Regions from separate parts of the Rhizobium sp. SAFR-030 genome, predicted to be linked through region 2. Evidence: riboswitches for the same ligand, from Rfam matches in the RefSeq annotation. Region 2 holds a riboswitch; each other region holds the start of a gene.

The links. Region 2 has a riboswitch for cobalamin ahead of ACR65N_RS19475 (DUF1636 family protein). Riboswitches for the same ligand answer to the same signal wherever they lie in the genome.
Positions count from the first base shown of each region.
Region 1: it holds a riboswitch for cobalamin, as region 2 does, so the genes downstream of both, ACR65N_RS07300 (ABC transporter substrate-binding protein) here and ACR65N_RS19475 (DUF1636 family protein) in region 2, are expected to answer to the same signal.
Region 3: it holds a riboswitch for cobalamin, as region 2 does, so the genes downstream of both, ACR65N_RS03365 (CbtB domain-containing protein) here and ACR65N_RS19475 (DUF1636 family protein) in region 2, are expected to answer to the same signal.

Region 1 covers NZ_JBPFDO010000002.1:346,345-352,863, forward strand. Annotated here, with positions in the region: gene ACR65N_RS07290 (RES family NAD+ phosphorylase) at 1-540, shown strand, start outside; gene purU (formyltetrahydrofolate deformylase) at 560-1,444, opposite strand; cobalamin riboswitch at 1,846-2,078, shown strand; gene ACR65N_RS07300 (ABC transporter substrate-binding protein) at 2,289-3,275, shown strand; gene ACR65N_RS07305 (FecCD family ABC transporter permease) at 3,323-4,297, shown strand; gene ACR65N_RS07310 (ABC transporter ATP-binding protein) at 4,294-5,124, shown strand; gene ACR65N_RS07315 (peroxiredoxin) at 5,091-5,750, opposite strand; gene ACR65N_RS07320 (MarR family winged helix-turn-helix transcriptional regulator) at 6,014-6,519, shown strand, end outside.
Region 2 covers NZ_JBPFDO010000006.1:295,028-301,546, forward strand. Annotated here, with positions in the region: gene cobD (threonine-phosphate decarboxylase CobD) at 1-466, opposite strand, end outside; gene cbiB (adenosylcobinamide-phosphate synthase CbiB) at 465-1,436, shown strand; gene ACR65N_RS19465 (cobyric acid synthase) at 1,420-2,892, opposite strand; gene cobO (cob(I)yrinic acid a,c-diamide adenosyltransferase) at 2,892-3,506, opposite strand; cobalamin riboswitch at 3,612-3,835, shown strand; gene ACR65N_RS19475 (DUF1636 family protein) at 3,950-4,354, shown strand; gene cobW (cobalamin biosynthesis protein CobW) at 4,365-5,402, shown strand; gene cobN (cobaltochelatase subunit CobN) at 5,402-6,519, shown strand, end outside.
Region 3 covers NZ_JBPFDO010000001.1:641,907-648,425, reverse strand. Annotated here, with positions in the region: gene ACR65N_RS03380 (LysE family translocator) at 31-663, shown strand; gene ACR65N_RS03375 (c-type cytochrome) at 838-1,281, shown strand; gene ACR65N_RS03370 (c-type cytochrome) at 1,374-2,291, shown strand; cobalamin riboswitch at 2,343-2,548, shown strand; gene ACR65N_RS03365 (CbtB domain-containing protein) at 2,573-2,749, shown strand; gene ACR65N_RS03360 (CbtA family protein) at 2,766-3,539, shown strand; gene ACR65N_RS03355 (hypothetical protein) at 3,542-3,850, shown strand; gene ACR65N_RS03350 (FAD-dependent monooxygenase) at 4,198-5,766, shown strand; gene ACR65N_RS03345 (GNAT family N-acetyltransferase) at 5,960-6,519, opposite strand, start outside.

The DNA of each region.
Region 1 (6,519 bases), on a different contig from region 2:
CGGCTGGCTGTCGGCGATCTCGGAAAAGTGCCCGCCCACAGACGGGTGTCCGGACCGGGATCGAGCCTCTTGATGGCACCGTTCGTCCATTGCTCGACCGACAGGCCGGGCCGATTCACAGATGGCAGCTACGGCATCTATTATGCCGGTGACAGCGAAGAGGTCGCGCTGGCCGAAACCATCCATCATCATCAGGCCTTCATGCGCGCTACCGGTGAAGCCGCCGGATGGACATCCGATTTCCGCGTGTTGGTCGGGACCGTCGACCACAGGCTCGATGATGTGAATGGTGTTCCTGGCGTGCTTGATCCCGACGATTATCGGGCCTCGCAAGAGGAAGGCCGGGTGCGACGCGCCGCCGGAAGCGACGGGCTGTTGTGGAACAGTGTGCGCTGGTCGGGCGGCCAGTGCATCGGTCTCTTCTGGCCGGACGTCATTTCCGTACCGGCTCAAGGGCGCCATTACAGCTACCACTGGGACGGCGACCGGGTGGATTATGTTCGTCAGTACGATACGGGCAAGGTTTTCGCGGTCACCTGACGCTGAAGACGCCGGTCGATCACCCCATGCGCTCCGACGCATAGCTTCCCGGGCTCGGCGGAAAGACGATGGTGCGGTTGCCGTTGATGAATGTCCGCCGGTGGATGTGGGCGTGGATGGCACGCGCCAGCACCTGTGCTTCCACGTCGCGGCCGAGCGATACATAGTCGTCCGGCGATTGGGCATGCGTCACCCGCACCGTATCCTGTTCGATGATCGGGCCTTCGTCGAGGTCGTCCGTGACATAGTGGGCGGTTGCTCCAATCAGCTTCACGCCGCGCTGATAGGCCTGCTTGTAGGGATTGGCGCCCTTGAAGCTCGGCAGGAACGAGTGGTGGATGTTGATGATCTTGCCCGACATTTCGGTGCACATGCGGTCCGACAGGATCTGCATGTAGCGGGCAAGCACGATCAGCTCGGTACCGGTCTGCTCGACCAGGTCCATGATCCGCGCCTCGGCCTGCGGCTTGTTCTCCTTCGTCACCGGAATGTGGTGGAAGGGGATGTCGTGGTTCACCACGACCTTCTGGTAATCGAAATGGTTGGAGACGACGCCGACGATGTCGATCGGCAGGGCGCCGATCTTCCAGCGGTAGAGCAGATCGTTGAGGCAGTGGCCGAAGCGCGACACCATCAGCAGAACCTTCATGCGGCTTGACCCGTCATGGATCTCCGCCTGCATGCCCAACCTTTCCGCGATCGGTTTGAGGCCCTCCGCCAAATCGGCGAGACCAAGACCCGTTTCCGACAGAAAGCTGATGCGCATGAAGAAGCGGCCGGTATCGAGGTCGTCGAATTGCGAGGAATCGACGATGTTGCAGCCGTTCTCCGCAAGATAGCCCGACAGAGCCGCGACGATGCCGCGGGCAGTGGGGCAGGATACGGTCAGCACGTAGTTCTTCATCGTCGGTCTCCAAAGCCCGGACGGGCGAGGCGGGTTGGCGCGGGGCGGTGCCCCTCGAAGTGGGAAGGCAGCTACACCGCAATAGCCGAGGCACGCCGAATATCAAGGTCACATGCAGGATGCGCCGCCTTCTCTCGCAATCGACCTGGGTTGAAGCTTAGAGCCGACGGCGGGCTTTGCCATTCCGGTTGCGCCATCGGCCCGTTCATCTCCGTCGCAGCCGGCCAAAGCATCCTGAGCACCGGGTCACGGTGTTGGAGATCACAGGAAATCGCGCCGGTGACGTTTTGGCGGTGGACAGATCAAAAACGAGCAGCTAGGTCGTAATGATATTACATTACGGACGGCGAGAAGACGCAGAAGATCTAGGTTACGCTTCGCTTGACCAAGCAGCGATGCCACGTTTATCTGGCGCGGATGGTTCCTCACGCCCTCCATGGGGCAAGGGGATTAATAGGGAACTCGGTGCGGCATCTTTTTTAAGCTGCCAATGCCGGGGCTGCCCCCGCAACTGTAAGCGGAGCTGAACATCCTCGTGGCGCGCAAGCGCCATGCCACTGCGCCGAAAGCGCGGGAAGGCAGATGGGACGCGACTACCGTGAGCCAGGAGACCTGCCATCGATCGAAAAGTCCAAAGTCACGGGCGGGGATGCCCGGAACAGGAGTTGACCATGACCTTCTCTCGCATCAGCGAGCGCACTCTCTTGCACAGCCATATCCCCGGACGAGCCACATCGATCACCGGATGCAGCGCGTGACGCCTGCAATCCTGTTCTTTCTCACTCTGGGGTAATCCATGATGAAATTTCTAGCCCGCGGTGCCGGTACGGCAACCGCGATCCTGATGCTGGCCGCAGGTCTGTTGGGCGGCGAGGCGCAAGCCTCACCCACCATCTATCCTTTGACGATCCGGAACTGCGGGAGTGACGTCACTTTCCAGCACGCGCCGAAGCGCGCCGTGGCGATTGGCCAGAGCTCGGCGGAGATCCTCTATCTGCTCGGGCTCGGCGACCGCGTTGCCGGCACGGCCGTCTGGGTCGGCCCGGTGTTGCCGGGCTACGAGGCGGTCGACGCCAAGGTGAAGCGGCTGGCCGACAACGATCCGAGTTTCGAAAGCGTCATCGCGACGCGGCCGGATCTGGTGGCCGTGCAGTTTCAGTGGCACGTCGGAGCAAAGGGCACGGTGGGCACTTTGAAGCAATTCGAAGACCTGCAGGTGCCGGTCTACACATCGCCGTCCGATTGCACAGGCAAGGACAATTCGACAGGCGGCGATGGCGTTCGTGTCGCGCCGTTCACCATGGACCTGATCTACGCGGAAATCCGCGACCTTGCGAAGATCTTCGACGTGCAGGATCGCGGTGAGCAGGTGGTCGTCGATCTGCAGAAACGCGAAGCCGCGGCACGCGCCAAGGTCGCGTCCGCAAGCGGCGCGCTGTCGGCGGTTTTCTGGTTCTCCAGCGCGTCGCCGGCGGCCGATCCCTACGTGGCCGGGCGAAACGGCGCGCCGAGCTACATCATGCAGGCTCTCGGCATCCGCAACATCATCGATAGCGATGAGGAATGGCCGACGATCGGCTGGGAAACCGTCGCCAGGGCAAATCCGTCGCTGATCGTTGCGGCGCGCATGGACCGGCGCCGCTATCCGGCCGACGAGATCGCCGTCAAGCGCCAGTTCCTCAAGACCGATCCGGTCGCCAGCCTGATGGACGCGGTACAGAAGGGTCACATCATCGAACTCGATGCGCAGGCCATGAACCCGACCATCCGCACCATCGACGGGATCGAGATCCTCGCCGACGCGATCGCCTCGGCAGGCATCAGCCGGTGAGGATCCGCAAGCCCGCCATTCGTACCGCGGCGACTGTCGTCGCCCTGATGCTGCTTGCTGCTGCGCTGGGGCTCGGGGCAGCGATCGGCGAGACGCGGATACCGATAGACGTCGTTTGGAAGACGGTCGCCAACAAGGCATGGAACGCCGGCTACGCGGTGGACCAGATCGACGCCGGCATCATCTGGAGCTACCGGCTGAGCCGGGTGGTTGTCGCAGCCTGCTGCGGCGCCGCCCTTGCCCTCTCGGGTGTCGTCCTGCAGGCGCTGCTGCGCAATCCGCTTGCCGACCCCTACATCCTCGGCATTTCGGCAGGCGCTTCCACCGGTGCGGTGGCGGTGGCGATCCTCGGTTTCGGCGGCGGGCTGGTCGGCCTGCCGCTCGGCGCCTTCGCCGGCGCCGTTCTCGCCTTCGCGCTGGTCTCGCTGCTGGCCTGGAGGGCGGGCCGAGGGTCGGCGGCGATCATTCTTGCGGGAGTCGCCGGCTCGCAGCTGTTCCACGCGCTCACCTCGTTCGTGGTGACCAAGGCCGCCAATGCCGAACAGGCGCGCGGCATCATGTTCTGGCTGCTCGGCAATCTGTCGGGGGTGCGCTGGCCGGATGTCGGGCTGGCGCTGCCGGCGGTCGGCGTCGGGCTGCTTGTCTGTCTCGCCCATGCGCGGGCGCTCGATGCCTTTGCCTTCGGCACGGCCTCGGCCGCGTCGCTCGGGATTTCGGTGCCGCGCGTCTACGTGGTGCTGATTGGTGTTACGGCGATGATGACGGCCGTCATGGTGTCGCTTGTCGGCTCGATCGGCTTCGTCGGTCTGGTCATTCCGCATGCCACGCGCATGCTGGTCGGCATCCGCCACGGCGTCCTGTTGCCGGCGGCCGCGGTCACGGGTGCCGTCTTCATGATCCTCGCCGATATCCTGTCGCGGGTCCTCGTCGCAGGCCAGGTGCTGCCGATCGGCGTCATCACGGCCCTGGTCGGGGCGCCGGCCTTCGCCCTCATCATGAGCCGCAGGAGGACAAGCCTGTGAGGATCGACGCACGACAGGTCAGTTGGGCAAGCGGCACGACGAAGATCGTCGACGAGGTCTCGCTGTCCGCTGCCTCGGGAGAGTTCCTCGGCATCATCGGCCCGAACGGTTCCGGCAAGACGACGCTCATCAGCATGCTCGCCGGCCTGCGCCGGCCGAAAGGCGGAACCGTCGAGCTCGACGGCGCAGACATTGCCAGCATCGCCCGCCGTGATCTCGCAGCGCGGGTGGCGCTGGTCGAGCAGCAGGCGGAAACCTCCGAGCGGCTGACGGCGCGCCAGGCGGTAGAATTGGGCCGGACGCCGCATCTTGGCTTCTTCGACCCGTGGTCGGGGGCCGATGACCGCATCGTCGACGAGGCACTTGAAGCCGTCGACATGGCGGCGTTCGGCTCGCGCAGCTGGCACACCCTGTCGGGCGGAGAACGCCAGCGCCTGCATATTGCCCGCGCGCTCGTTCAGCAGCCGCAGCTACTGATCCTTGACGAGCCGACGAACCATCTCGACATCGGACACCAGATCGGATTGTTGCGTCTCGTGCGCCGGCTGCAGCTGACCGTGGTCGCTGCATTGCACGACCTCAATCATGCAGCGCTTTTCTGCGACCGGATCGCCGTCATGAAGCACGGCCGCCTCGTGGCGATCGGTGCTCCGGATGAGGTCCTGACGCCGGACCTAATCCGCGATGTCTTTGAAGTCGATGCACGGGTGGAAACGATCGACGGACAGATGTCCATCCGGTTTGCGGTGGAAGAGCGCGTGACCGAGCGGCCCGGCACGCGCCCTGATGCAGATCAGGCGGTCGGCTGCTTGGTCTTGCGCAGGTAGGGCAGCACGGTGTCGAACGAGCCGAAGCGCGCGATGGCGTCTTCGTTCGATACTGCCGCGGTGATGATCACGTCGTCGCCGTTCTGCCAGTTGGCAGGCGTCGCCACCTGGTGCTTTGCCGTCAGCTGGATCGAATCGATGGCGCGCAGGATCTCGTTGAAGTTGCGCCCGGTGGTCATTGGATAGGTGAGGATCAGCTTGATCTTCTTGTCCGGCCCGACGACATAGACCGAGCGCACCGTTGCGTTGTCTGCCGGCGTGCGGCCCTCCGACGTATCCCCGGCAGCTGCCGGAAGCATGTCGTACAGCTTGGCGATCTTCAGGTCCTTGTCGCCGATCAGCGGGTATTCGACATCGAAACCGGTGGCGGTGCGGATGTCGTCCTTCCACTTGCCGTGGCTTTCGACCGGATCCACTGAGATGCCAATGATCTTGACGCCGCGCTTGCGAAACTCGCCTTCGAGGCCGGCCATGGTGCCAAGTTCCGTCGTGCAGACCGGCGTGAAGTTCTTCGGATGCGAGAACAGCACCGCCCAGCCGTCGCCGATCCAGTCGTGGAATTGAAGCGGACCGACCGTGGTGTCCGCAGTAAAATCCGGAGCAACGTCATTGATGCGCAGCGACACGAGCTTAGTCTCCTTCAACTCAGGTTAGGGGCTCAACATAGGCGAAGTGGCGGCAAATGCGAGGGCGCCGATTTCAACTGAAGGCCGATAGCCGCAAAACCGTTCTCAGCCCGGCAGCGCTCGGAGCAGAATTGTGGCTCGGGCATGCAGCCGGCTTCCGCGAAACTTTGAAGGCGGGCACGAGATGCAGATCGAGACCTTTGACATTTCAAATACCTCTTCTTACAGCTTACCGAGACAATCATGGGGAGCAGGATCGACCAATGACGGAATTTGTCGAAACAGCTTTGGACCTCGAAATCACCGCGCACGGGCCGTATGCCAGAAGCAAGCCGGAGACCCGGCTGTGGCTGAGAATGCTGTCGACCACCAAGCTGATCTCGGGGGAGATCCGCAAGCGCCTGCGTGCCGAGTTCGGCGCCACGCTGCCGCAGTTCGACCTGATGGCGCAACTTTACCGGGAGCCGGATGGGTTGCGGCTTGGCGAGCTCTCCAAGCGCACCATGGTCACCAACGGCAATATTACCGGGCTGGTGGAGCGGCTGGAAGCGGACGGGCTGGTGGTGCGGGAAACGCCGACGGGCGATCGGCGGGTCACGGTCGCCCGGCTGACGGAGGCCGGGACGCGGCTTTTCTCCGCCATGGCTGCAGCGCATGAGGGTTGGCTGCGCGACATGATGGACGATGTCGACCCTGCGCTTGTCGCCTCTCTCTGGGAAGAGGTCGGTCTGGTCAAGGCGTCGGCGGCCAATCATCTGTCAAGCGTCGC
Region 2 (6,519 bases):
CGGGATTGTTGGGGTTCACCACGATTGCCAGATCGGCGGAGGACAGGTCTTCGAAATGGGCGGTCTCGTGGACGGTGAAGCCGCAGAGACGGGCGAGGCGCGCATGCTCGGCATAGGTGGGCGACAGAATCGCGGCAGTTCTGCCGGAGGGGCCGGAGGGGCCGAAAACCGCCTCGATGATCAGCGGCAGCAGGATGTGCGTGCCGGGTGCCGCGGCCAGGTGATCAGCCGACGGCGCGCCATAGGCCCGTGCCGCCTCGACCCTCAGGCAGGCCAGATCGGCGGGCTCCGGCAGCCGGGAAAAAGCGGTGGCCGGAGGGGGGGAATAGGGATAGGAGTGCGGGTTGATGCCGGTGGACAGGTCGATCCACGGTGTCGGCGCATCCGGAAACATCTGCTGCGCACGCGCCAGATTGCCGCCGTGCTCGATCGCCTGTCCGTCCTGCTTGCCCTGTTTGAGATCCATGGCCTTTTCTCTCGCCTTCCTCGCCCTGCTTATTGAACGGCTTGTCGGCTATCCGCAATGGCTGGTTGCCCGGATCGGCCATCCGGTGATGTGGATCGGGGCGCTGATCGACAGGCTGGAGAAGCGCTTCAACGACCTGTCGCTGTCCTTCGGCCACCGGCGCCGCAATGGCGTCATCGCCTTCCTGATCCTCGCCGCCGTCACGCTCATCATCGCACTGTTCGTCGAGCGCAGCCTCCTCTGGCTGCCGTTCGGTCTGTTCGTCGTCGCGATCGTCTCGTCGAGCCTGATTGCCCAGAAAAGCCTGGAAGCGCATGTGAAGGCGGTCGCCGTCGGCCTGGAGACAGGCGGCCTGGATGGCGGGCGCAAGGCCGTATCGATGATTGTCGGCCGCGATCCCGATCAACTGGATGAGGCGGGCGTCAGCCGTGCGGCGATCGAGAGCCTGGCCGAGAACTTTTCCGATGGCATCACCGCGCCCGTCGTCTGGCTCGGCCTGCTCGGTCTGCCCGGTGCCGCGCTCTACAAGGCAACGAACACTGCCGACAGCATGATCGGCCACCGGAACGCCCGCTACGGCGCCTTCGGCTGGGCCGCCGCGCGCTTCGACGACCTCGTCAACTTGCCGGCCTCACGGCTGACGGCGCTGTTGTTCATCGCCGCGGCCGCCATCGTGCCCGGCACCTCGGCGAAGGCCGCATGGGCGGCCGTCCGGCGTGACGCCCGAAAGCACAAGTCGCCGAATGCCGGCTGGCCGGAGGCAGCAATGGCCGGCGCGCTGGGGCTGGCACTTGCCGGCCCGCGTGTCTACGACGGCGTGCTGGTCGACGACCACATGATGGGCGAAGGCGGGCGCCGCGAGGCGACTGCCGATGACATAAGACGGGCGCTGGCGCTGGCGCGCGTCGCCGACCTGCTGCTGATCATCCTCTTCGGCCTGCTGGCCGACGGATTCAGCGTGCTAGGGTGAGCAGCCGGTCGAGATCGAGGTGCTTCTCCATGTGCGCGGCCAGCCGGTCGAGCACCTCTTCGACACCCTGCTCGTAATCGAGCCGGCTCGACGTTCCACCCAGCCGCTTCAGCCAGGCGGACCGCTGCCGATCGTTCGAAAACAACCCGTGGACATAGGTGCCGCTGACGAGGCCCGAAGCGGATATCGCGCCCTCCCGAGTGCCGTCGATCCGGCCGAAAGGTCGCGCTCGATCGGGACCGTCGGTTTCGCCGACATGCATTTCATAGCCGGCAAACGACGTACCGTCCGAAGTCTCGCCGGCAACGGCAACCAGATGTTTTTCGCCGGTCAGCCGCGTCGCCACGTCGAGCAGCCCGAGCCCCGTCTCCACGGCGCCGGCCGGTCCCTCGATGCCGTCAGGATCGCCGACCGACTGGCCGAGCATCTGGTACCCACCGCACAATCCGAGCACCGGCCGGCCGCGCCGCACATGGGCAGCGATGTCGATGTCGAAGCCGGCGCCCTTCAGAGCCCGCAGATCGGCGATAGTGGCTTTCGATCCCAGCAGCAGGATGAGATCCGCATCCGCCGGCAGCACCTCGCCCGGCCGGACCCGAACCAGTTGCACCTGCGGCTCGGCGTCAAGCGGATCCAGATCGTCGAAATTCGACACATGCGGCAGCAGCGGCACGGCGATGCGGATCCTCGCACCGGCCTTCTCGGCGGGTGCCGAGTTCAAAGCCAGCGCATCTTCGGCCGGCAGGCGAATGGCCTCGGCGAAATGCGGCAGGAGACCGATCGGCGACCAGCCGGTAAAGCCTTCGATCATCCGCATGCCCTCGGCAAACAGCGTCGGGTCGCCCCGAAACCGGTTGACGATGAAGCCGCGGATCATCGCTGCGTCCTCGGGATCGAGCACCAGCTTGGTGCCGGCGATGCTGGCGATCACGCCGCCGCGGTCGATATCGCCGATCAGCACGACGGGTACCTCGGCGGCGCGGGCAAACCCCATATTGGCGATGTCGTTGCGCCGTAGGTTGATCTCCGAGGCGCTCCCCGCACCTTCGACCAGCACCAGATCCGCCGCCGCCTTCAACCGCGCAAAGCTGTCGAGCACGCGCGGCATGAGGCCGGCCTTCATCTGCTGGTATTCTGCGGCTTTCGCATTTCCCTCGACCTTGCCCTGAACCACCAGCTGGGCGCCGACATCGCTCTGCGGCTTCAGCAGCACCGGGTTCATGTGCACCGACAGCGGCACTCTCGCGGCACGCGCCTGCAGGGCCTGCGCCCGTCCGATCTCGCCGCCGTCTGCCGTGACGGCGGCATTGTTGGACATGTTCTGCGGCTTGAACGGCAGGACGCGAAGCCCGCGCAGGGTAAACGCCCGCGCCAGGCCGGCGACGATCAGCGACTTGCCGACGTCGGAGCCGGTGCCCTGGAACATCAGCGCCCTTGCCGTCGCCACGGCAGTCATCAGAACTCGATCCCGGCCTGCGCCTTCACGCCGGCCTTGAAGTGATGCTTCACCAGCGTCATCTCGGTCACCATGTCGGCGGCTTCCACCAGCGCCGGCTTGGCATTGCGGCCGGTAACGATGACGTGCAGGTCCGGTCGGCGCGCGACGAGATCGGCGACCACCTTTTCCAGATCCAGATAGTCGTAGCGCAACGCGATGTTCAACTCGTCGAGGATGACGAGCCCAACCTCCGGCTGCGCCATCACCTCCAGCGCCTTCTCCCAGGCGCGTTCGGCGGCCTCGACGTCGCGCTTCAGGTCCTGGGTGTCCCAGGTGAACCCCTCGCCCATCGTGCGCCAGATCACCCGGTCGCCGAACGCCTGCATGGCGACGCGCTCGCCGGTATCCCAGGCGCCCTTGATGAACTGGATGACGGCGACCTTGCGGCCATGCCCGAGCATGCGCAGCGCCAGCCCGAAGGCAGCCGTCGACTTGCCCTTGCCGGGTCCGGTATTGACGATCAGCAGCCCCTTCTCGATGGTCTTCGAGGCCACTTCTGCATCCTGGACGGCCTTGCGGTTTTCCATCTTGCGCTTGTGGCGCTCGGCCTCCGAGACCTCGATGTCTTTCATATGCGGCTCCCCTGTCGGCAGGCTTTGAGGCGGAGGCGGGACTATAGTCGATGCGCCCGCTCCGGCAATGGCCGACTGCCGCCATTGACACATCCGCGCCTAAGCGCATAGTGGAATGGCAACGGTCTTTTCCCGGCAACGGGGAAAGCTAAGAGGGAACGCGGTGCGGCATCAGTGCCAAGACCGCGGCTGCCCCCGCAACTGTAAGCGGCCCCCGCCATCACGAGCGGGAACCCGGCGCACCAGGCCACTGGAGGGATACCTTCGGGAAGGCCGCGCAAGGGCGACAATCCGCGAGCCAGGAGACCTGCCGTTGACGATCATGAATCCAGCCGGGCGGGGTGCTCCGGCACGGATGTTACCTGACATTCCGGCGTGTGGCCGTGAATGTGCGCCCCACCATGAAGCACGCTTGGGGTGTCGGTTTGGATCTTTCTCGGCAATTGAACGAACGCGACGCGACGCAGGCGGTCGAGCCGGCACGCGTGGTGATCCACGTCTGCGAAACATGCCGCGGCACCGCAGACGGCACTGACTTGCCGCGCGACGGGTCGCGGCTTGCCGAGGCAACCCGTGATCTGGCCGCCGCAGGGATCGAAGTCCGCGGCGTATCCTGCCTTGCCAACTGCAAACGCGGGCTCAGCGCCGCAATTCTCAACCCTGACGGCTGGAGCTACGTCTTCGGCGACCTGACGACGGAAAGCGCCGAGGATCTGCTGACCGGAGCCCGCCTGCTGGCCGGATCGACGGACGGCCTGATGCCCTGGAAGGGGCGTCCCGACAGCCTGAAACGCGGCATGATCGCCCGCGTGCCTCCCCTCGATTTCACGCCCCATCAGAAGCCATAAAGGACAGTCCATGACCTCTTCGCTCGCCCGCATCCCCTGCACCGTCGTTACCGGCTTTCTCGGCGCCGGCAAGACGACGCTGCTGCGCCATGCCCTGCAGAACCTGGAGGGCAAGCGGCTGGCGGTGATCGTCAACGAGTTCGGCGATGTCGGGATCGACGGAGAGATCCTCAAGGGCTGCGGCGTCGAGAGCTGCCCGGAAGACAACATCATCGAGCTGGCCAATGGCTGCATCTGCTGCACGGTCGCCGAAGATTTCGTCCCCGCCATCGACCGCATTCTGGCGATGCAGCCGAAGGTCGACCACATCCTCATCGAAACCTCCGGCCTGGCACTGCCCAAGCCCCTGGTGCAGGCCTTCCAGTGGCCGAGCGTCAAGAGCCGCGTGACGGTGGACGGCGTCATCGCCGTCGTCGATGGTCTGGCGCTGGCCGAGGGTCGCGTCGCCGACGACATGCAGGCGCTTGCCGCACAGCGTGCGGGAGACGAGGCGCTGGATCACGACGATCCGGTCGAGGAAGTCTTCGAGGACCAGATCGCCTGCGCCGACCTCGTCATCCTGACCAAGGCCGACCTTTTGTCCGCTGACGGCCTGGACCGGGCGCGGGCGCATGTCAGCGACCACCTGCCGCGTGCCGTGCGCATCGTCGAAGCGGCCAATGGTGTCGTCGACCCGGCCGTCTTCATCGGCCTCGGCCTTGCGGTGGAAGACGACATCGAGAACCGCAAGACGCACCACGACGGGGAACTGGACCACGAGCACGACGACTTCGACAGTTTTGTCCTCGACATTCCGGCGATCGCCGATCCGGAAGCACTCAGCCTGCGCATCGCCCAGGTGACCGAGGCGGAGAAGGTGCTGCGCATCAAGGGTTACGTGGAAGTTGCCGGCAAGCCGATGCGGCTTCTGGTGCAGGCGGTCGGCCCACGCGTCAACCACTACTTCGATCGCCCCTGGGCGAACGGCGAGGACCGTCGCTCGCGCTTGGTCATCATCGGTGAGAAGGGCATCGATGTCGACCGGATCGGGAGGATGCTGGCCGCCTGATGCATATCCTTGCCACCACATCCTCGTCGCTCGACGACCTGATCGAACCGGTCGACCTCGACCAGACGCCGGGCGATGTGGTGGTGCTGTCGTTTACCGACAGCGATCTGAACGGCATCGCGTCCGCCTGGGCTGCGGCTGAGGCTCGCAGCACGATCGACGGGCTGACGCTGCGCCTGGCGCAACTGTCCGACCTCAGACATCCGATGTCGGTCGACCTGTGGATCGACAAGGTGGCGCGCCACGCGCGCGTCATCCTGGTGCGGGTGCTGGGCGGCTATGACCGGTGGCGCTACGGCGTCGATGAACTCTCGCGGCTGGCCAGGAGCCGGGGCATTCCGCTGGTGCTGCTGCCGGGTGAATGCAGCGAGACGGATGAGAGGCTCGCTTCCGCCTCGACGGTGAGCGAGGCCGAGATCGCCCGGCTGCTGTCTTTCTTCCGTGAGGGCGGGCCGGACAATCTGCAGCGGCTGACGGACGAGCTTCGCGGGCTTGCGCTCGGCAACGCATCCGACGGCATCTCTGCCGTCAGAGTGCCGAAGATCGGCTTCTATCGACCGGGCCTTGGAGTCGTGTCGCAGGCGGATGCTCTGTGCGGCCTTGAAGGCCGCAAGATCCTGCCGCTGCTGTTTTACCGGTCGATGCTGCTCGCAGCCGACGTGGCACCGATCGACGCACTGGCGAAGGCGCTCGAAGCCCGCGGATTTGCACCCCTGCCCGTCTTCGTTCCCGGGCTGAAGGACCGACAGACCCTGTCCTTCCTGCGCGACAGCTTCGCCGAGATGCAGCCCGCCGCCATCGTTACCGCCACCGCCTTTGCCAGCAATGCCGCGCTTGACGGCAGGACGCTGTTCGAGGTCCTCGGCGTGCCCGTTTTCCAGGCGGTGATCGCGACGACCAGGCGCCAAGGCTGGCTGGAAGGTCGCCGCGGGCTCGGCCCCTCCGACCTTGCCATGCATGTGGTGCTGCCGGAACTCGACGGGCGTGTGCTGGCTGGCGTGATCTCGTTCAAGGATGCGCGTGAAGCGCAGAGCGACCACGGCTTTTCCGGCTATGCCAACCGCCCGGAGCCGGATCGCGTCGAGGCCGTGGCGGATCGCATCGCACGACATCTGAC
Region 3 (6,519 bases), on a different contig from region 2:
TGCCGCCTTCAACGGAGGCCTGCAACTGACATGACCTATAGCGACAACCTCTGGCTTTTCTTCACCCTTCTGTTCGGCATCATCGTCGTGCCGGGCATGGACATGATCTTCGTGCTCGCCAACGCGCTGACCCGCGGCAGACGCGCGGGGCTTGCCGCAACCGCCGGCATCATCGCCGGAGGGCTCGTCCATTCGCTCTATGGGGCCCTCGGCGTCGGCCTTCTCGCAAGCATCATGCCCGTCCTGTTCCGGCCGCTGCTGGTGGGCGGCGCCCTCTACATGGCCTGGATCGGCGTCACTTTGATGCGCAGCTCCATCACCGTCGATCACCTGGGCGAGGCGGAGACGCGCTCCAGCTGGGAGGCGTTGCGCCGCGGCTTCGTCACCTGCCTGATGAACCCCAAGGCCTACCTGTTCATGCTGGCGATTTATCCGCAGTTCCTGCGCCCGGAGTTCGGTCCGCTTGCGCCGCAGGCGGTGGTCATGGGTGCCATGACGGCGGCAACCCAGCTCGGCGTCTATGGCGGGATGGCCGTCGCCGCCGGCAGCGCCCGCCGGCTTCTGGTCGGCAATGCGAGCGCCACCATCTGGATCGGCCGCATCGCCGGCATGCTGCTGATGGCCGTGTCGCTCGTGACGCTCTGGGAGGGCCTGATGCGCTGAGGCGGCAGGCTGTTCGACAAATGCACCGCGGCGCATGCCCAAGCGCTGATCGCCACCGTCTTCACATCTCTGTGTGCATCCAGATACGTCATTTTAATCAGCGCACTAGCGTGTAAGCATGATGATGTTGCTGCGCATCGGCAGAAGCCGGCGCCGTTTGAAGGGGATTTGTCGATGAAGTTGAATTTCATGGCCGCTGCCGGTCTCACCCTCTGTCTTGGCGCCGGCGTCGTGTTTGCCGCCGATGAGCCGCAGGTCGTTCGCCAGGAACTGATGAAGAAGGTCGGTGGATCGATGGGCGCGTTGTCTGCCATCGCCAAGGGCCAGAAACCCTACGACGCGGCGACCGTGAAGACAGCCCTGACGACGATCAGCACGTCGGCCAAGGATTTCCCCAACCACTTCCCGGCAGGCTCGGAAACGGGTTTCGAGTCCGAGGCGGCACCCGCGATCTGGTCCAACATGGACGACTTCAAGTCGAAGGCGATGAAGCTGTCGACCGATGCCGATACGGTTCTCGCCTCGATGCCGGCTGATCCGGCAGCCGTCGGCCAGGCGGTGCAGACGCTCGGCGGCGATTGCGGCACCTGCCACCAGACCTACCGCCTGAAGCGCTGAGCTATTTGCGACATCGGCGCCGCCGGCCGGTTCGGTCGATGCGGCTCCAGAACCATCCGGCCGATTGCGGCAGTCGAAGGTGAAGAGCGAAGATGGCCTCGATCTGGGTCAAACTATGCGTGGCCGGCGTTGCGGTTGTCGCAGCCGGTGCCGCGGTTGCCTATGCGGTGACCCTGCCTGATCCGCATCCCGCCGGATACTGGGCCGATCTCGGAACGCCGGACCTGGCGCATGGGGAAACCCTGTTCTGGGCCGGCGGATGCGCCAGCTGCCATGCGGCGAAGGGTGCCGAGGGCGATGCCGCCAAGCTTCTGTCGGGCGGACGTGCCCTGCCGACGGCCTTCGGCACGTTCAACGTTCCCAACATCTCGTCCGACCCGGAGGCCGGCATCGGCGGCTGGACGCTCGCACAATTCGGCAACGCCATGACCCGCGGCGTCGGCGCGAACGGCGAGCATCTCTACCCGTCCTTTCCCTACGGCTCCTACAGCCGGATGACCGCCGGCGATATCAACGACCTGTTCGGCTACCTGAAGACGCTGCCGGCAAGCCCCAACGTCGCGCCGCCGCACGCGCTCAGCTTTCCCTTCAACATGCGCATGGCCGTCGGCGGCTGGAAGCTTCTCTACCTCGACGATCAGCCGCGCATTGCGCTGCCGGCGGATGCGAGCGATGCGGTCAAGCGCGGCCAGTATCTCGTCGAAGGCCCCGGCCATTGCGGCGAATGCCATACGCCGCGCAACGCGCTGGGCGGCTTTGAGAGCGGCCAGTGGCTGGCCGGCGGGCCGAACCCGGAAGGCGAGGGGCGTATTCCCGACATCACCCCCGGGTCGCAATCGATCGGCAGCTGGAGCGAGGCTGACATCGTCAACTACCTGGAGACGGGCTTCACGCCGGACTTCGACAGCGTCGGCGGTTCGATGGTGGAGGTGCAGCGAAACCTTGCGCATCTGACGAAATCGGACCTTGAGGCGATCGCCGCCTACCTGAAGGCCGTGCCCTCCCTCTGAGGCCGATATCGGCCAATGCGCGCACTCTTGACAGCATTTCACCTCAAGCGCACAAGTGAAGCTTGTGTTGGTTCCGCTCGGGAAAACCCGGACGGATGAAAAGGGAACACGATAGGGTCGATTGACCTCATTCGTGGCTGCCCCCGCAACTGTGAGCGGCGAGTGCTTGGACCGTTCTGGCCACTGGGAAACCGGGAAGGCTGGTTCTTGCACAGCGACCCGCGAGCCAGGAGACCTGCCAGCACATATGTCGTCAACACATATGCAACGAGGGGTTTTGCATGTCGATCCAAACGTCTGTCGCCGGTACCGCGGCGAAATCCACCTCACTTCTGCAGGCAGTCTTTGCCGCAGCGCTTGGCCTGTTCATCGTCGGCTTTGTCGGGTTCTCCCATGCGGAAGCCGTGCACAATGCAGCGCATGACACGCGCCACGCCAACGCCTTCCCCTGCCACTAGGGGTCAGGGTCTCATCATGTTCAGATCGATTGTCTTCTCCGCCGTCGTGGTGGGGATCGTAACGGGCATTGCCGTTTCGCTGATGCAGATGGTCGGCACGACGCCGCTCATCCTGGCGGCCGAGACCTACGAGAACGCAGCACCCGCAGCGTCCCAACCTGAAGCTCATGACCACGCCGCCGGCACTGCGCCGCACGATCATGCGGCTGTGGCGCCCGCCCACGATCACGATGCCGGCGCTGCCGGGCATGATCACGGTGACGGCTGGGCACCTGCCGACGGTTTCGAGCGCACCGCCTTTACGCTGGCCGCCAACGTCCTCACCGGCATCGGTTATGCCCTGGTATTGACGGCGGTGCTGTCGGTTGCCGGCCAGCTCGGATTCGGCTCGGCGATCGGCTGGCGCTCCGGCCTGTTGTTCGGGCTTGCCGGCTTCGCCTCCGTCATGCTGGCGCCGATGATCGGGCTTCCGCCGGAATTGCCAGGCTCGCCGGCCGGCGAGCTTGCGGCGCGCCAGATCTGGTGGATCTCGACGGCACTCGCCACCGCCGTCGGCATCGGCCTCATCGCCTTCCGTCGCGAGCCCTGGGCGGCTTTGCTGGCCGTGGCACTGATCGCCGCACCGCACGTCATCGGCGCACCGCTGCCGCCGGAGGGTGAGCACGCACTGGCGCCGCTCGGCCTTGAGCGGCGGTTCATCATCGCGGCGACGGTCACCAGCTTCATCTTCTGGGCCTTGCTCGGCGCTCTCAGCGGTGCCTTCCTGAAGCGCTTCGAGACGGCCCGCTGACGATGACCCCTGCAGCGTGGCGGGACGATCTCGACGCGCTGCAGTTCTGCTTGCCCGAGCATGGCGGTGTCTGCGTCGTCCATCGGCTGGCGTTTCGTACTCTCGTGGGCAGCGAGCCTGCCCGCGATACCTGCCTCGGTTTCTTCGCCGCGCACGATGCCGCTTTCCTGTCCGCGGCCCGCCTGAAGATCGCGCGCCAGGCGATCGAGCCCGGCCGCAACCTTCATCTCAACAGCCGCGACATCCGCCGCGCCATCAGTGGCGAAACATCCGGTGGGGCGGGCAGGGTCTGCCGGGTGCTGGGCGGGTGAGGGGCGGTGACCGTTTCGTCGTCAAACGTCGATGTTTGTCACCGTTTGTCTTGGGACGGGATGACCGCTATCGGTCGAAGCGGTTTTTAGCAAGGAGATGGCGCTCCCTTGACGTAGCAGCGGCTACTGGCTACCAAGACCTCGTCGAAAAAGGTGGACCGGCATGGTGAGCCCCGGTCATCCACTCGCTTTTGCTTGTGGCCAGATTTCAGCCCTTGGGCCGCGAACCACGACGGAACCCGGACGCGCTGCGTCCGCTCCGTTGGTGCTGTCCGATTGACACCCCTTCGAAGATTCGCAGCCGTCCTTTTCAATGCGGGCTCAAGCCGCACGACAAGGGCAACACCATGCAGCACGACACCCAGGTTCTCATTATCGGCGGAAGTCTCGTCGGTCTCTCTGCTGCCGCCTTCCTCGCCTGGCGAGGCATCAAGACAATCGTCGTTGAAAGACATCGGGCCAGCGCCCTGCATCCGCGTGCAACCGGGTTTACCCAACACACGCTTGAACACTACCGCGCCATCGCGATTGCCGACCAGATTCCGATGGCCGACCCGAACTTCAGGTTACGCCGCGCGACCGTTCAAAGCCTCGCAGGGAAGGTCCATCACGAAACCCTGTGGACCCCAACCACCATGCCGGTTTCGCCTGATCCAGAACGGACCCTGTCGCCCGCGGGCATGGCGGGGATTGCACAGGACAAGCTCGAACCGATCCTTCGCAACCGTGCTCTCGAGCTCGGTGCGGAACTTCATCTGGGGGTCGAGTTGATGTCGTTTGAACAAACTGATGACGGCGTCACCGTCATGGTGCGCGACCTTGAGACGGCGCGAGAGTATTCACTTTCTGCCGCTTATATGATCGCAGCTGACGGTGGCGATAGCAAAGTCCGCAATGCACTTGGGATAGAACGACACGGTGTTGGCCACATCATGGATATCCGGTCCGTTCTCTTTCATTGCCCAGCGGCCGATCGGTATCTGGAACGCGGCTTCCGGCAGTTCCAAATCCAGCAGGACGGTTTCGAGGCATTTCTCACGACCTACGGCGACAGTCGCTGGGTGCTCATGTTCTATGGCGGCGACGCCAAGCCTTCAGAAGAATATGCGCCTGACATCCGGCGCGCCCTTGGCGTTGACATTCCATTCGAGATCATCACGTCCGGCGTCTGGGAGATGGCGGGGCGGATCGCAGATGTCTATCAAGAAGGCCGTGTTTTTCTGGCGGGGGACGCAGCCCACCAGCTTCCGCCGACACGAGGCGGCTTTGGAGCCAATACGGGTATCGACGACGTCTGGAATCTGGCCTGGAAACTCCAGCTTGTGCTAAATGGGACCTCCAAAGGATCATTGCTCGACAGTTACTCTCCAGAACGACAGCCTGTAGGCTGGCTTCGACATCAGCAGACCTTCGCACGACCCGACTATGCGCGGCATGTTGAACATGTTCTTGAAGAGGAACCGCTTTATGACGACAGGGCGATGGAGCTTGGTCAGCTCCACCGTTCAAACATCATCATCGGTGCGGCAGAAAATCTCCCTCCGGCAGCGCATCCCGATGACTGGAAGGGACAGCCGGGAGCTCGCGCGCCGCATCTCTGGCTCGACAGAGACAGACGCTGCTCGACCATTGATCTGTTTAGCCGGGACTTTACGCTGATCACGGAAAACGAAAATTGGATAGCAGAGGCGCAGGCAGTAAACCGGAAGGTCTCCCTCCCGGTGAAAGTCATCAAAGTTGGAGAACATATTGTCATCGATGATGATAATAGCTTCGCAGAGGCCTTCGGCACAGGGCCTGATGGAGCCTCTCTCGTTCGACCGGACGGCGTTGTTTGTTGGCGAACCTCGTTGTCACCGGACCTTGCCACGGACGCACTGTTCGAAGTTATTCAGCAAGTTGCTAGCTTGGAGTAATTGCGGTTGCGGACATGGCAAGCGATGCCAGTTCAACATGCCATGTCCACTCCTGGCGCTTGGCCGACCCTCTGATGCCGCCGTCTGCCGCCGAGCTGGCTGGAAAGAGCCTGAACGAATGGGCCGACGAGGTTTCGGGCAAGGCGGCATCCAGACAGGGTCGAGCGCGCGAGCCCCTCAACGGGCGAATGCGTCACCCGATCGCCTGCAGGAAGCGCATGCCGGTGACCGGTCGCGGAACGAAGTCCATCTGCTCGTAGAAACGGTGGGCGGCGAAATTGCCGGTCGCGGCGCTGACCGAGAGGTAGTCGCAGCCTTGCGCGCGGGCGTTGTCGCGGGCACGCGTCACCAGATGCTGGCCGATGCCATGGCCGCGATGGCCGTCGCGCACGAAGAGGTGGTGAAGGTCCATTCCGCGCTTGCCTTCCTGCGCCCTGTAGAGCGGCACGAGAATGGCGTAGCCGATCAGCATCTCGCCGCCGTCGGCCACCAGCGCCTGGATCCACGGCATCGGCCCGAACAGGTCGCGTTCCAGTGTCTCGGCGGTCATTGCGGCGGCGTCGCCGTGATGGGCGGCAAGCGCTGCGATCATCTCGCTGAGCTGCGGCAGGTCCCGCGGTCTGGCACTGCGGATATTCACGACATCCGGGCGGAGAAGGGAGATTTCGCTGTCTTCGGTCATTGCGGCATCCTCTGGTTCTGTGGTGCCGTCAGGTGCCGTTTGAAACAACAAAGCCGCCTGACGGCGGCTTG